2 regions of the Brevibacillus sp. IT-7CA2 genome follow, and region 1 is predicted to be linked to the other one. Evidence: riboswitches for the same ligand, from Rfam matches in the RefSeq annotation. Region 1 holds a riboswitch; the other holds the start of a gene.
The links. Region 1 has a riboswitch for S-adenosylmethionine ahead of ACM6JA_RS30385 (MetQ/NlpA family ABC transporter substrate-binding protein). Riboswitches for the same ligand answer to the same signal wherever they lie in the genome.
Positions count from the first base shown of each region.

Region 1 (9,058 bases):
TGTAAACAGGTTGGGTCTTGTTTTCGTTTGGTTGCTTTTGATCCACAGCATGAGACAGCTCATAAGGGAGGCAGAGCGGTACACCCGTGCGAGGATCAATCAGGATGTCTGCTTCGATGTTGAATACCTTACGCAGCATCTCAGGCGTCATGACTTCAACAGGGCTTCCCTCAGCGACAACGGTACCGCGAGAGATTGCAACCATGTGCTGTGCATAACGGGTTGCATGGTTCAGATCGTGGACGACCATGACGATCGTACGATTTTCTTCGTCATTCAGCTTTTGCAGAAGCTTGAGAACCTCCAGCTGGTGAGCCATATCCAGGAATGTCGTAGGCTCATCCAGGAACAGGATGTCTGTTCCTTGCGCCAGTGCCATCGCAATCCAGGCGCGCTGGCGCTGACCACCGGATAGCTGGTCAACCGGACGATCATGGAAATCGACCATGCCGGTCATGGAGATAGCCCAGTTTACGATCTCCTTGTCTTCCTTGGTCAAAGAGCCGAAGCCTTTTTGATGGGGGAAGCGGCCATACGTAACGAGCTCAGACACGGTCAAGCCATCGGGTGCGGTTGGGTTTTGCGGCAAAATCGCCAGTTGCTTGGCGACTTCCTTGGTCGATTGCTGGTGGATCGATTTTCCGTCCAAAAATACTTGTCCGCCGGTTGGTTTCATAATCCGGGCGAGAGTTTTGAGGATCGTCGATTTACCAGAACCATTTGCACCGACCAGGGCAGTGATTTTTCCAGAAGGAATGCTGATGTTCAAGTCTTTGACAATGGAAAGCTCACCGTATCCGATGTCCAGCTTTTGCGTGTATAAGCGCTCCACAATGGGCCAACTCCTTTTTAAACAAAATATGTACCTGTATAAGTAAATGTAGTAATGATAATCATTTTCACTAAGTTAAAGTATATAACGGAACGAGGTCAAATTCAATATGTAAAAAGCCAACCTGCTCACATGCGTGAACAAATTGGCCTTGGGTTAACAAATGATTATCCAGTGTTAGTAGGTGATATGAGCGATAATCCCTTGTTCGTCGTCCAATACCAGCTCGATACCGGCAGAATAAGGGTTGCGCTGCATCTGGGTCTCCAGGTAGTAGCGAATCGCTTCAATCATATTCATCTCGATGAAGACTTGCTGGCGCTCCATCCAGTGTACTTCAGCAGAGAAGCCATATTCTTCGTCCCACATCAGCTCGACGGAGATGTCTTGTGGCTGCAATTGTTTTTTGTAAGCTGCGTGAATACAGATCGCATTAATGATATCTTGTTCGGAAAATGTTATCTTTTCCATGCGTTCAGTTCCTGTTCTTTCTCACGCTTGTTTTTGAAGTAGACGATCACTTTGCGGATCAGGATAATCACAGCGAGGATCGCCATCAGGTTGATCATGAAGCCAAGGATGGAGCCCAGGATACCCATGTCACCGAACAGGGATCCGAACAGCAAACCGGCCAGACCACCAATCATGAGACCTTTCATGAATCCGCCGCTTTTGCTTGCTGTAGCAGCAGGAGTTGTTGTTGTACCTTTATTTGTTGAAGCATTTACATTCGTATCTGCTTTGTTAGGCGTTTGCGTGTTCGTAGGAGCCGTATTAGAATTGAAAGATTTTTTCCCGGACTTATAGCCTTTCGCGTCGGCATGATCAATGAATCCTCCGGCTGGAGCGAGTACGAGCATTACGGCAACCAACATCATGATGAGTTTTTTCATGTTATTTGAGTAGCCCCTCTCATTTAAATGACTTGTATATATAAGTTTACATGAATATCGAGCGGAATTCCAACGAACTTTCAGTGACGATCGGTCTAAATACCTACAAAAAAGCCCCTGACAAGCGATCTCGTCAGGGGTTCTTCGATTTACGCACTCTTTTTCAGTTTTCGGGCTGCCCAGTTACCCAACGATTGAATGAGCTGGACCAAGACGACGAGGATAATGACGGTAATGATCATGACTTCGATGTCCCATTGCTGGTAGCCGTAGCGCAAGGCGAGATCGCCGAGTCCGCCGGCACCGACTGCCCCAGCCATAGCAGTAGCCCCAATCAAACCGATGGTTGCGATTGTCAGGCATAGGACGATGCCAGGCCGTGCTTCGCGCAGCATGATTCGAAAAATAATCTGCGTCCGGGATGCGCCCATCGCCTGATACGCTTCGATAACGCCACGATCTACGTCATGCAGGGCCGTTTCCATCAGGCGTGAGATGTAAGGCGAGGTATAGACGATGAGCGGCACAATTGCTCCTTCAATCCCAATCGAAGTACCCACGATCAACTCCGTAAAAGGAATGATCGCAACCATCAGGATAATAAAAGGCAACGAACGCACAATGTTGATGATCGTATTCAGGGTGTGATAGATGATTCTGTTCGGGAAAAGGTGATTCGCCTGTGTGATGACCAATAAAATCCCGAGCGGAATCCCGATCAACGTCGCAATGAACAACGAAATTCCAACCATGATGACAGTCTCTTGCAGAGATTGCCCGAATACCGGAATCATTTCAATCAGACGCTCCATTAGCTCCGCACCTCCTCTGGTGACACAATATCTACGCGGTAGACGGATTCGCGCAAGTAGCGAATGCCATCCTGAATGGCCTGATCTTCACCAGAAATGTGCAAAAGCAAAATGCCAAGCGCCGTTCCCTTAATGGTTGTAATCGAGCCGTACAACAGATTCGTACTGATCGGAAAACGTGCGGACAAGGTACCGAGAACAGGATCGAGAGCGGCATCACCGCGAAAGGCAACGCGAACAATTTTGGAAACGGGTCCGGTTTCTTTTATCTTGGACAAAATCTCCTGTGGTACCTGATCGTCGAAAACCGTTTTGATAAAATTACGGGTCGTTTGCTCTTGCGGATTGCTGAAAACATCCAGAACAGAGCCTTGCTCGATGACGACGCCATTTTCCATGATGGCTACCTGGTCGCAGATTTTTTTGATGACCTGCATTTCATGCGTAATCAGCACGATGGTCAGGTTAAACTTTCGATTGATGTCGAGCAACAGCTCCAGAATCGATTCGGTCGTCTGCGGGTCGAGAGCGGAAGTCGCTTCGTCACAGAGCAGGATTTCCGGATCAGTCGCAAGCGCACGAGCGATGCCCACCCGTTGCTTTTGTCCACCGGATAGCTGAGAAGGATAAGCGTTTGCTTTATCAGACAAGCCAACCAAGCCGAGAAGGTCTTCTACCTTGCGCTTAATGACATCTTTGGGGACGCGATTCATCCGCAAGATTTCCGCGACATTGTCAAAGACATTATAGGAAGAGAGCAGGTTGAAGTGTTGAAAAATAATCCCGATCTTTTTGCGAGCTTGCCGCAGTTCTTTTTCCTTGAGGGTCAGCATGTTCTGGCCATTGACGATCACAGAACCGCTAGTCGGCTTCTCCAACAGGTTGATGGTACGGAGCAGGGTACTTTTCCCCGCTCCGCTAAAGCCGATAACCCCGTAGATTTGCCCTTTTTCCACCTGCAGGGATACGCCCTTCAATGCTTCTACCTGCTTGTTTCCTACTTGATACGACTTATGAATATCGGTTAGCTGTATCATAACGAGTTCTCCTTGTTGTTCTTGATGTTCCTGGCGTCGATCTTACCAGGACGGCAGTACAGCTCCTTCAAAACGTTCGTCGATGAATTTTTTTACTTCTTCCGAGCGGTAGATGTCCACCAGCTTTTTGACAGCAGGGTTGTTTTTGTTGGTTTCGTTGACTGCCAAAATGTTTACATAGGGAGAGTCAGCCGTCTCAGCGAAGATTGCATCTTTTTGCGGGGAGTAGCCAGCTTCCATTGCGAAGTTCGTATTAATCGAAGCGACTTCTACGTTCTTCAGCGAGCGTGCCAGGAAAGCAGCCTCCAGCTCTTTGAATTGCAAATTTTTTGGATTTTCTACGATGTCCAGTGGTGTTGCGTTGTCACCCACGCCATCTTTGAGCTTAATCAAACCAGCTGCCTGATAGAGCAGCAGGGCACGTGCTCGGTTGGTCGGGTCGTTTTGAATGCCGACAACGCCGCCAGCAGGGATGTCCTCGACTTTTTTATGCTTGGTGGAGTACAGACCCATCGGGTACGTCACGGTTTTTCCGACCTCGACGATCTTTGTTTTGTGATCTTGATTGAACTTCGCCAAGAACGGGATGGTTTGGAAGCTGTTTACATCGAGATTTCCTTTATCGAGAGCTTGGTTCGGCTGTACGTAATCGTTGAAAACGACGACTTCGACGTCGAGCCCTTTGCCTTTTGCGACTTCTTTTACTTTGTTGAGAATCTCTTCGTGCGGGCCGCCAGTGACGCCTACCTTGAGTGAGGTTTGTTCAGCAGCAGTGCCGCCGTTAGCAGGTGCAGCTTCTTGTTTACCGCCGCAAGCCGTTACGAGCGATGCAGCGAGCAGTAGTGCAGTGAGCAGTAGACCAGTCTTTTTCATGAAAATACCCCTTTTCTCTGGATGTAAGATGGAATAGAAAAAGCCTCTTCCGACAGAAGAGGCGAAAACTGCGAGTATGTATCCACACTGCAACAATACCTCTCTTATCTGTCGGAATAAATTCCGCTGGATTTGGCACCGTATCGTTTGCGATAGGTTGCCGAGGTGTCGTAGGGCCAGTCCCTCAACCTCTCTTCATAAGAGAATGTGCTATGAAATTATCATTCCAAACATTGTTGTTAATTCTTATTTGGATAGTTGGATTATAACGACTGATTTTTTAGGTGTCAACTGTTTTTGCAAACGAATGACTTGGTGGAAAAATGTGAAATTGATCTAAATACGAATATTCTATTGAAGAATCGGAAAATCATTTGTATAATGAGAGCGAATGAACCCGATACCAGCTATCGCAGGTGATGACATGACTCTAGTGGACTCCAATGAAACCAGAAAAAAGCTGTCTGCCATCTATAATGAGATAGCAAAAGAGTTGTTCGGATTTGGAACGACTCTGCTCCGAGTCACGATTGAAAATCAGATGATTACGTTCCAAGCCAAGCATCGCCGCTCTCCGCGCTCACAAGCGTTGGAAGGAGAAGCACCGGCCCTCAAGCTCGAAGTCGATTTTCGGATGTCCCTTCTTTATAAGAAGAGACTGCGAGAGCGATTGGAAGAAGAGATGGGGTTGCCGTTGGAAGCCGTGCTGCGGGACTATGATGCGCCTACACAGTGGGCGATCACAAATGTTATTTTAGCTGAATCAGAACTGAATACCTGACGCAATCGTTCGGATTTTCTCTTTTGATCTATCTTAAGGGGAGACCGTAGACTTTGCGTAAAAACGGGTGTCACTTCTCTTTGTTTACGAAGAAAAGTGCTCTTGTTTAGAATGATACGTTCTAATCAAGGGTACTTTTCTTTTTATTGTATCACCATATTTTGTCATCAAATGAACCCAACTGGAGGAGAATTACGATGAAAAAATTACTTGCTGGAATCCTGTCTTTTTCTATGATGTCACTGGCTCTCGCTGGCTGTGGCAGCAATGATCAACCACAAGCGGGAGGAGCTGGCGGCGAAGCCAAGGGTGAGCCACAAAAGCTGGTCATCTCCACATGGGGCTTTTCCGAAGACTTTTTCCGCAAAGAAGTATATGAGCCGTTTGAAAAAGAACATAACGTGAAAATTGTCCTGGAAATCGGGAACAACGCAGAGCGTCTGAACAAAATTCGCCAAGGAAGCTCCGATGTAGACTTGATCTACCTCTCTGACTACTATGCACAGCAAGGGATTGAGAGTGGCGCATTTGAAAAAATCGACCGCAGCCGCATCCCGAACATGGATCAAATCTACGACATCGCCAAAGCACCACTGGGCGAGGAGTACGGTCCAGCTTACACGATTGGTCAATTCGGGATTGCCTACAATCCAAAGCTCGTGAAAACAGAGATCAAGGATTGGAAAGACCTGTGGAACCCAGAGCTGACGGGCAAGCTGACACTGCCAAGCATTACGTCCACAACTGGCCCGATGGTTCTCGACAGTGCTTCTGCGGTCGCGGGCAGCAAGGAATTTAACGAGGATCAAGCCTTCGCGAAAATGAAAGAAGTCAACCAAAGTGTAGTGAAGTTCTACGATAAGACTTCCGAATACGTGAACATGTTTGGTCAAGAAGAAATCGGCGTAGGACCGATCATGGAAATGTACTTCAAAGACATCAAAGCCGCTGTTCCAGAAGCTGTTTTCGTACAACCTGCAAGCGGCGGATATGCGGTCATGAATACGGTTAACATCGTAAAAGGCTCGAAAAACAAAGCACTGGCTGAAGAATTCATCAACTACCAGCTGAGCAAGGAAGTTCAGGAAAAAACAGCAAAAGCAAAAATCGATTCCCCTGTAAACAAGTCTGTTCAACTGACAGAAGAAGAAGCAAAAGGCGTAACGTACGGGGAAGAAACCGTAAGCAAGCTGCGTATGCTGGACATGAAATTCGTTAACGAGCACTCCAAAGCATGGATTGACCGTTGGAATCGTGAAATCACGCAATAACGAACGATAGAAAAACAAAGGGCGAGGGTATAGACAATTTCGGATATACCCTCGTTTTTCAACGTATAGGAATTTATAAAATAAATTCCGGAGCGCATGAAAACATTCCGCTAAAACGCGGTCGCTCCACGTTGAATAGGCTTCGATAGAAGTTTTCTTATTAGGAATGAACGTGAGGAGGACCACTCGTGCAAAAGATCATTCTTGACGTGGATACGGGCATTGATGATGCACTTGGCATTATTCTCGCTGTGAAGAGCGGGCAATTTGATCTGGTTGGCATCACTACGGTGAATGGCAACGTGTCGCTACGAAAAGCCACAGAAAACACATGCAAAATTCTCGATTTCTTACAAGTCGGCGAGCAAATCCCTGTTGTCTGTGGAGCATCTGAACCTCTGCTGCGGCCGTTGTTTTTCGAGCACGCTGTACATGGTGAAGATGGCTTGGGAGGTGCCCTTGCCGGAGTTCCGATTTACAAGGAACCGACTGCTGGCTTTGCTCCTGATTTCATCGTGGAAAACGTACTCGCGCATTCCGGAGAGATTACACTGATCATGACGGGGCCGCTGACCAATTTGGCACTGGCAGTCAAAAAATGCCCAGAGCTTGTCCAGCACGTCAAGGAAGTCATTTTCATGGGTGGAGTGGTCCGCGAGCATGGCAATGTGACGCCGGTTGCGGAGTATAACATGTACGTCGATCCAGAGGCAGCGAAGGTTGTGTTTCATGCCGGATTCCCACAATTGACGCTGGTTGGACTGGATGTGACGCGAAGAGTGCTGCTGAACGAGGAACATATTCGCGAGCTAGGAGATACACCGATGGGCGAGTACGTAAGACAGAGTACGTCTGATTACCTCCATCGCTATTTCGGGCGAAATGGCGTCTATGCGTGCGCCATGCATGATCCATTGGCTGTCGCAGTCGCACTCGATCCCAAGCTGGTGAAGACGCAGAAGCTGTATGTAGATATCGAAACGAGAAGTGAGCTGTGTGATGGGCAAACGGTTTGCGACTTTCAAAACCGCCTGAAAAAAGAACCGAACATAAACGTCTGTCTGGACGTAGATGCAGATGCGTTCTTTGCGCGTTTTATCGGCGCATTGAAAGCCTGACGATACCGTGAACAGGAGTTAATCAGATGAGAAAAACGGGTCTTTATTTATTGCTGTTGCCGGGTGTGCTGTTTTTGACGCTGTTCATGGTCATTCCAATCGTGATGACGATTGCATCCACCCTTTATCAAGATGGTAGCTTTACGATTCAAGGCTATCTGCAATTTCTTACCGACGCGTACTTCCTGAAAATTATGCTGACAACGCTACAGGTCAGTCTGGTCACGACGATTGCGTGTGTTCTGATTGGTTTTCCTGCCGCGTACTACATTTCCAAGCTGGGCCCACGCAAAAAGGGTATCTTGCTGGCATTGGCGATTTTTCCTTTGCTGACTAGCTCTGTCGTGCGGTCGTTCTCTTGGATGATTATTCTCGGAAAAAAGGGCTTATTGAACAGCTCGCTGCTTGCAATCGGGCTCATCGATAAGCCGTTGGAAATATTATATACGCCGACTGCGATGATGATTGGTTTGATTCATCTGTTCCTGCCGCTGATCATTATTACGCTGGTAGGGGTGATGGAAAACATCGATCCAGATTTGCTGAAGGCGGCGGAAAGTTTGGGTGCTTCCAAGTTGACTGCCTTCTGGAAGGTCATTGTGCCACTTAGTGTACCCGGACTCATCATTGGTAGCATTCTAGTGTTTGTCGGAAGCTTGACCGCCTACACCACGCCTGCCCTGCTAGGTGGAAAACAGCGGGTCATCTCCACGTTCCTGTATCAAAATGCGATTACGCTCAATGACTGGCATTTGGCATCCGTCATTGCCACGATCATGATTGTCATTACATTTGTCGTCATCTATTTCATGAACAAGCTGGCGACGAAATTAAATCCGAAGGGGTAGAAGCTATGCAGGAGAAAAATCGCGGGTTGGCCCTGTTTACCTCTCTCGTCTTTCTGTTTTTGCTAGGGCCGCTCATTATCATTTCTTTTACGTCGTTTGAGCCGGGGAGCGTCTTGAAGTTTCCGCCGGAGGGCTTTTCCTGGCGGTGGTACGAAAACATTTTCAATGTAGAAATGTTCATGACTACATTCAAGACGTCGATGTTCGTTTCCTTGCTGGGGAATCTCTTGGCGCTCTTGTTGGGGATTCCAGCAGCCTATGCGCTCAGTCGCTTTGATTTTCGTGGCAAGGGCATTTTGAATGGCATTTTCATCTCACCTGTCCTGATTCCGGGTATCGTGATGGGCTTTGCCATGCTGAAATACGTCATTGTCGTGTACAATTTGCCGATTTATGCGGGACTTCTCGTCGGTCATACGGTGCTGATGCTTCCGTTTATCATTCGCGTCATTGCATCTTCCTTGTCCAACTTTGACTTCGCCATTGAAGAAGCAGCTTTAAGCCTTGGGGCAGGTCGTCTCGAAACCTTTTTCAAAGTCGTCTTGCCGAATATTCGCTCCGGGATTATTGCTGCGATTCTGATCGCTTTTCTG
Region 1 covers NZ_CATKQT010000055.1:80,478-89,535, forward strand. Annotated here, with positions in the region: gene ACM6JA_RS30360 (ABC transporter ATP-binding protein) at 1-832, opposite strand, end outside; gene ACM6JA_RS30365 (YxcD family protein) at 1,010-1,303, opposite strand; gene ACM6JA_RS30370 (hypothetical protein) at 1,291-1,725, opposite strand; gene ACM6JA_RS30375 (methionine ABC transporter permease) at 1,875-2,537, opposite strand; gene ACM6JA_RS30380 (methionine ABC transporter ATP-binding protein) at 2,537-3,574, opposite strand; gene ACM6JA_RS30385 (MetQ/NlpA family ABC transporter substrate-binding protein) at 3,617-4,447, opposite strand; SAM riboswitch class I at 4,549-4,651, opposite strand; gene ACM6JA_RS30390 (hypothetical protein) at 4,872-5,228, shown strand; gene ACM6JA_RS30395 (ABC transporter substrate-binding protein) at 5,426-6,499, shown strand; gene ACM6JA_RS30400 (nucleoside hydrolase) at 6,688-7,617, shown strand; gene ACM6JA_RS30405 (ABC transporter permease) at 7,644-8,465, shown strand; gene ACM6JA_RS30410 (ABC transporter permease) at 8,471-9,058, shown strand, end outside.

Region 2 (7,032 bases), on a different contig from region 1:
TTCATCCGCATTTGCTGAATGATGCGCTGAGCGATCTTTTGCAGCCACAAAATCTGCACGTAGTTGAAACCAGCTGAGAGCAAGATCAGTGCTCCATAACCTACAGACAGCCAGACAATGGGCAGGACATCCCCTTGATACATCGCCTTGACTTCCTCTGCCGTCAGCCGAATGCCTGTGGAGGTCGTCTTTTGACCTGATTGATCCTTAGTTGTTACCTCGAAGCGTTCCCTGCCGTTTTCTGGCGCAATCGGGGTGAACTGCTTCTGCGTGTTTGGATTCACCTTGCCGGAAACCAAGTAATAGGTCGTGCCTTCTGTCAGCACGGTTACTTCTTTTTGATTGATACTGTCCAAAGCAAGACCCGTCTTTGCTGCAACATCTTCACGAATATAGTTCGTACTGTTCAGCGAGGCGACTTGCCCCGCTGCTTGTGGTGGCACTTCGTCCAGTTGATACCAAGGCTTCTGGATCGCCAGGATGTGATTATCAATCATGACCTTGGCTAAAAAAGGACCCGCCAACTCTGCACTCGTCCCCAGCAAGAGCAGGAACAGCGCGCCTAATATTTGCTTCTGAAATGGTCTGGCGTACTCGGTCAAACGCCCCCATACATTTTCTTTGCTCATGAAACGCTTTCCCCCTCTCTCAACCAGCCACATCCTGTTCCATTTGCTGACGACGGTACTGCTCTGCATACCAGCCGTTGTGTTGCATCAGCTCGTCATGTGTCCCCCGCTCGACGATCTGCCCTTCATCCAGCACGAGAATCAGTTGTGCATGCTGGACGGCAGACAGACGATGAGCGGTAATAATCGTCGTTTTATCCGCGCGCTCCTGCCTCAGATGACGAAGGATGCTCTCCTCTGTCCGCGCGTCCACAGCCGATAAAGAATCGTCGAGAATCAGGATACCCGCATCCATCAAAAGTGCGCGTGCAATGGAAATGCGCTGTTTTTGTCCCCCCGAGAGGGTGACGCCCTTCTCTCCAACCATGGTTTGCAATCCATCTCTGAATTGCTCCAGATCTCTCTTCATCTCCGCAAGCTCCAACGCATGCATCACGTCCTCGGTCGTCGCTTGTGGTTTCCCGAATGTAACATTTTCTGCAATCGTCCGTGAGAACAGCAAATGCTCCTGAGGCACATAGCCGATTTTTTCCCGTAGCGCATCGAAAGCAAGTCCTTCGATCGGGATGCCCCCGATAAAGAGGACTTGTTCCTTCATCTGATATTGATGCAATAAAGCACGGCACAACGTCGACTTGCCGCTTCCCGTCCTTCCGACAATCCCAAGCGTCTCTCCTTCACCCAAACGAAACGAGATATCGGTGAGTGCCGGCTTGTCAGTGCCCGGATACGCAAAGGAAAAATGGCGTGCTTCTACGGTATTGGCGATTTGGCTCGTGACCGGATCCGCTGCCTCCGTCACATCTGGCTGCTCCACCATTAGCTCTGTAAAACGCTTGTGAGAAGCACCACCGCGTTGCAATACATTGACCAGCCAACCAAAGGCGAACATCGGCCAAATTAAAAGTCCCAAGTATAAATTGAACGCAACCAAATCCCCTAAGGAGATAGCGCTAGTGAACACCAAATACGTCCCATAGCCGAGCCCGATCAAAAAGCTGAAGCCAATAATAATCGCGATCGTCGGCTCGAACAGGGCGTCTATCCGCGAAACGCTCACATTTCTCTCCAACGTTTTTTCACTGACTTGGCGATATGCCTCGATATCGGCCTTTTCCTGAACAAATGCTCTCAATACCCGAACGCCTGACACAGATTGTTGGACATGATCATTCATCTCTCCAAAGGCTTCCTGCGCCAAGTAAAAACGCTCATGCAGCAACTTTCCATAGTACGCCGTTGACCAAGCCAAAAACGGCATCGGGATCAGCGCAGCCAGCGTCAGCTTCCAATCAATCGCGGTCACCATGACGCCCAGCGTTAACAAGGTCATGAACAGCGCATCGACAAGCGTAAGCACCCCTGTACTAGCAGTTTGTTCAATAGCAGGAATGTCGTTGGTAGCGACGGCCATCAGATCCCCACTGCGTTTGCGATGAAAAAACGACGGGGTCATTCTAGTCAAATGGGCAAACAGTCGCTCACGCAACGTCCTCTCCAGTATCAAGGCTCCCCCATTTAACAAGTACCGCCAGAGAAACCTCAATCCATACAAGCTAATACCCAAAACGAGCAAGATGACCACTGTTTGCGTCAAGTCAGCGTCCGTCAGGGAACTGTTACGAATCGAATCCACCGTGTCCCCAATTAATTTCGGCGGCCAAAGCATGAGGACATCGATGATAAACAGCACAGAGATTCCAATGACGTACCGTTTCCAATAGGCACGAAAAAACCAAGATAATTGCCGAAGTGTCTGCATGTAAATCACCTCTATTTATTTAAACCTAACAGCACGACTAAAAAAGGGCTTGCGAATCACACGCAGCCCTCTTGATCTGTCTTCACCATCGTAATTTACAGAATTTTCATTGTCAATCGAAGCATACAGTTCAATCTACTATTTTTTATCGGTTTTCCAGTCAAGCCATTCCTCTTTTAGCAAGCTGTAAGTGGCATGATCCACGTAATGATCGTAAAGGAATTCATTCCGGCGTAGTATCCCCTCCAGTTGAAACCCTAATCGTTCCGGAATCGATCTGCTCTTGTAGTTTTCCGTAGCAGCCTGAATCGTTACTTTTTCCAAATCCCATGACCCGAAGATCAATACGTCCAAGTAGGTCGCCACTGCTTCCGTCATTAGGCCCTTACCCTGAAATTGCGCACCCAGCCAATAGCCAATGGACGTCTTTTTGTTGATCCAATCCACCGTATGTACGCCGACTGTACCAGCCAGACGTCCTTGGTACCAAATACCGTAGTTGATGCCGCGATTATCATTGTACTGATGGATCGTCGCTTGGATGAATTGGCGCGAATCCTCTTCCTTCTTCGTATAATTCAGCCACGGCAGCCATTCCATAAGATTCTCCCGGTTCGAATCCGTAAGCAAAAATAACTCCTCAGCATCGGCTAATTCTAATTGTTTCAAGTACGTATCTTCATTGATTGCTATCCGTTGAATCGGTTGCATACGTATCTCCCCTTTTTTGGATATTTTACTGGAAAACGCCAAAATGAGCAAAAAGCGTCCGCCAGCAACAACAGGGCGAACGCTTATAAACCATTCTTTTATTTTTTGCTATTGCCGATCTCTTCCGGCTTGAAAATGCCTGTCTCCGTGACGATCGCTGTAATGTACTTCGCCGGCGTTACATCGAACGCAGGATTGTACACCTTGATATCGTCTGGAGCTACCTGTTTGCCCAAGCCATGGGTAATTTCCTCGGCTGGACGCTCTTCAATCGGAATATCTGCGCCTGTCGGTGTCTCCAGATCGACAGAGGACAAGGGAGCTGCCACGTAAAAAGGAATGCCGTGAGCTTTTGCCAATACCGCTACCCCATACGTACCGATTTTGTTGGCGACATCGCCATTCGCTGCTACGCGGTCTGTACCCACGATGACAGCCTCTACTTTCCCTTGCGACATAACCATCGCCGCCATGTTGTCGCAGATCAGCGTCACATCAATCCCTGCTTGCTGCAATTCGAATGCAGTAAGACGAGCGCCTTGCAGGACAGGACGGGTTTCGTCTGCGTACACCTTCAGATTCCAACCGCGTTCCTTTGCCAAATAAAATGGAGCGGTAGCCGTACCGTACGCTGCTGTAGCCAATGCCCCTGGATTACAGTGCGTGAGAATTCCCATACCGTCATGCAACAGAGTGAGCAAATGCTCTCCGATGGTCCGGCATACCTCAGCGTCTTCCTTTTGAATCGCCAGTGCTTCATCGAGCACTGCCGCCTTCAACTCGGCAATCGAAGCTCCGCTTTCTTTTTCAACACGAGCTTTGATGCGATCCAACGCCCAGAACAGATTCACGGCTGTCGGACGGGAAGAGCCCAGGTAATCTGCCTGCTGGTTCAGTTCCTGCCAAAACTCGTCGTAGTTACTCGCTTCACTGCCACGAATACCTAGGTAGAGCCCGTAAGCTGCTGCCATGCCAATCGCCGGTGCGCCACGCACTTCCAAGCGACGGATAGAACCCCATACTTGCTCGGAGGTAGTCAAGTTCAAATAGATCGTTTCTACGGGCAGACGCGTCTGGTCAAGCAAGACCAATGCATCATTCTCCCATTTAACAGGTGCCAATTGAGTGCTGGTTGTCATACTGTTGTAGCCTCCTGATAGTAACGTTCGGTCACAGTGCGTACGATGTCCGTGATATCTGTCGATTCGTCTATGCCGCCGCGACCGAGAATCAGCGCTTCTCCAATCGAGAGAGCCAGACGCTCTGCTTCTGCGCGAGTCTGGTCGTCTTCAATGGCATTCAGGTCCGCTACGCCTGCCAAGCCGATGACACGGCGCAAGATTTTGCATCCGGCATAGCCTGCTGTATCCTGAATCACGCGCTTCACGTAGCTTTGCCACAGTCCTTCGACATGGGCGCTGCGCTCTTTGGCGTGCTTGTGCCAGAGCTGAACGAATTGCGAAACGAATTCATTCCAGACATCCTCGACCGTTTCCAGTAAGTATTCGCGGTACGCTTCCCGTTCTCCTTGATCTTTTTGCAAACCGTGCTGTCCTGCGTAGTTGAGCAATAGATTGGCAATGACCGCCCCGATGTCAAAACCGATTGGGCCGTAGAAAGCGAACTCTGGATCGATTGCTTTCAAGCTGTTTTCCGTGATGAAAATACTTCCAGTATGCAGGTCACCATGCAGCAGCGCTTCCGAGCGCGTAAGGAAATCGTATTTCAGCTTGGCGATTTCCAGCTTCAGCGGCCTGTTGTTCCAGATCGCCTCGACTTCCCGGCGAATCAACGGGTTGAAGTCGTTGGTAGGCGCATTTTCATATGGATCGGTAAAGACGAGGTCTTCTGTGATTTTGCATAATTCTGGATTTATGAATGTTCCGACTAGCGCTTTTTTATCGTACGGATGCGCGCCCAGATCGGATGTGAAGAACAAGGTTTGCGCGAGAAAACGACCAATTTGCTTCGCGAATAGCGGGTACCGCTTTCCTTCGATCAGACCTTTGCGAATGATGATGTGGTCCCCGACGTTTTCCATGACAGTCAACGCAAGCTCCCCGTCGAAATGATACACCTGCGGCACTAAGTCTGGAACGTATTTGTGCTGAAGGCGGAGTGCCTCGCTCTCGATGCGAGCCCGATCAATTGTAAGCGGCCAAGATTCTCCCACGACACGGGCAAAAGGCAGTGCTTGCTTGACAATGACGCTCTTACCGGATGCTGGCTCCTGAATGTCAAAAACCAGATTAAGGTTGCCATCCCCGATTTCGCGGCTGGTCAGCTCTGCTCCTTCACTAAAAAGACCCGGTATTCCTTTTACGTACTCCACTGCTTCCTGTTCAGTCAATGCGCGATATGCCATGATTCCAAAACTCCCCTCTGCGTATTTTTCCTCTATCTCTACTTGTTTTGTTTGAGTACCTGGAGCAAAAAAAAGACCTCTTTTCCCGAAGAAAAGAGGTCGCTGTCGTCACGTGTAAGAACCGTGTTGATGTCCCCCTTATCTTCCAGACTACTTTTGTTTCTGCAGGAATTAGCACCGTGCATGTCGCCTGTCAATCATTCGCTACTCGCGTCTGAATGGCGTCATGTCGGTTGCCGGGTATCATCGGGCCAGTCCCTCCACCTTCTCTGGATAAGGTATCCAAAACGTATTCGGTTTTTGATTTAGTTTGAATCATACAACCAACGCTTCCACGATGTCAACACCCTTTTGTGCAAAAATTCGCACCTTGTTACTAGTAAGTATAATGTGCTCCCGATGCCGCAGGCTGCTCCCAATTCCACCAGTCTACCTTGCCTAGAAGCGCTGCTGTTATCGACTTTTCGGCCTTGAGCTTTAACAGTTCTTTCGTAGGTCCGGTTAGGACAGCGCCGTAGATACGAACTCCGTTTTGCTGCATGTAGTTGTATCGTTCTGTAATTTGCGGATCGCTACGAAATAACAAGAATCTGCCGATATCGCGAGTCAAACCTTCTTGCTCGGACAAGTACTTCATTTCGTTCAGATAAGTCGCCATCCGCCTATCCCCTTCCCCGTTTACAAGAATAGGTCCACCATAATTCAGCTCCCTTTCTGCAAAACCCCATACTTTTCCGGGACCTACCATCAACTGTCCCTCTTCACTCTCTTTGGTCTCGACCCCTGTGTCTACTGCAAACCAAACCGTATCTTGTCCCGAAGAGGCAACATGGCGGGAAACCAGTTCATAGTACTCCTCGTACGTCAGGAAGTGATCGAAGGAAATCGCAAGCTGCGAAACCGTTCCCTCGGGCAGCTTCTCCATCGTTGTCCAGGCAGGTGAAGTGCGAAAGTCCGTATTCTCCATTGCCCCCTCTGTTGGATAACGGAAATACAGCTTCTGTTCCCTGACCCCATTCGGCCATTTCGGCCCAGCGTTTACGTTCCACAGCACATTTGTGCTTTCAAAGCGGCCAGCGTTCTTTTCTTCCGCTCCAACCCTCTCACGCAACTCCATGCTGATATTGCCGTATAGCAATCCCACCTGCGAGCCACTCCCGCCTACACTGACACCTGGCTGCGTAAAATTGACCATCGACTTCGCAACGCGGAACAGATCTTCATGCATCAGTGACCCAACCCAGCCATTCAGAATCAGCAATACAACTCCGGCCAAAAAGGGAAGCCCTATGGTGAATCCAGCGTTGGACAACCGATTTTTCCATTTCCCCCGGCGAACAATGGCGCGCTGTTTTTCAGCCGACAGCGTTTCAGGCTGTTTTGTTTTCGCGTTATCCTCTCCCGTTTCTTCCCCCAGCAAAAGCCTCTCCAACCGCTGTGCGTATTCCTCGTCAGCGGCTATTTCCTCTTCGAATTGTTTCGAATCTTCTACCGCCATTTCCCCCCGCAAATAAGCAAGCAGCCTTTGCTCGCGATTATTCTCATCCTTGTTCATCCCAGCTTTC
Region 2 covers NZ_CATKQT010000044.1:460,512-467,543, reverse strand. Annotated here, with positions in the region: gene ACM6JA_RS21895 (ABC transporter ATP-binding protein) at 1-629, opposite strand, end outside; gene ACM6JA_RS21890 (ABC transporter ATP-binding protein) at 649-2,391, opposite strand; gene ACM6JA_RS21885 (GNAT family N-acetyltransferase) at 2,530-3,102, opposite strand; gene mtnA (S-methyl-5-thioribose-1-phosphate isomerase) at 3,201-4,241, opposite strand; gene mtnK (S-methyl-5-thioribose kinase) at 4,238-5,467, opposite strand; SAM riboswitch class I at 5,603-5,747, opposite strand; gene ACM6JA_RS21870 (anti-sigma factor) at 5,844-7,022, opposite strand; gene ACM6JA_RS21865 (sigma-70 family RNA polymerase sigma factor) at 7,009-7,032, opposite strand, start outside.
Region 2: another riboswitch for S-adenosylmethionine. It lies ahead of mtnK (S-methyl-5-thioribose kinase); the one in region 1 lies ahead of ACM6JA_RS30385 (MetQ/NlpA family ABC transporter substrate-binding protein).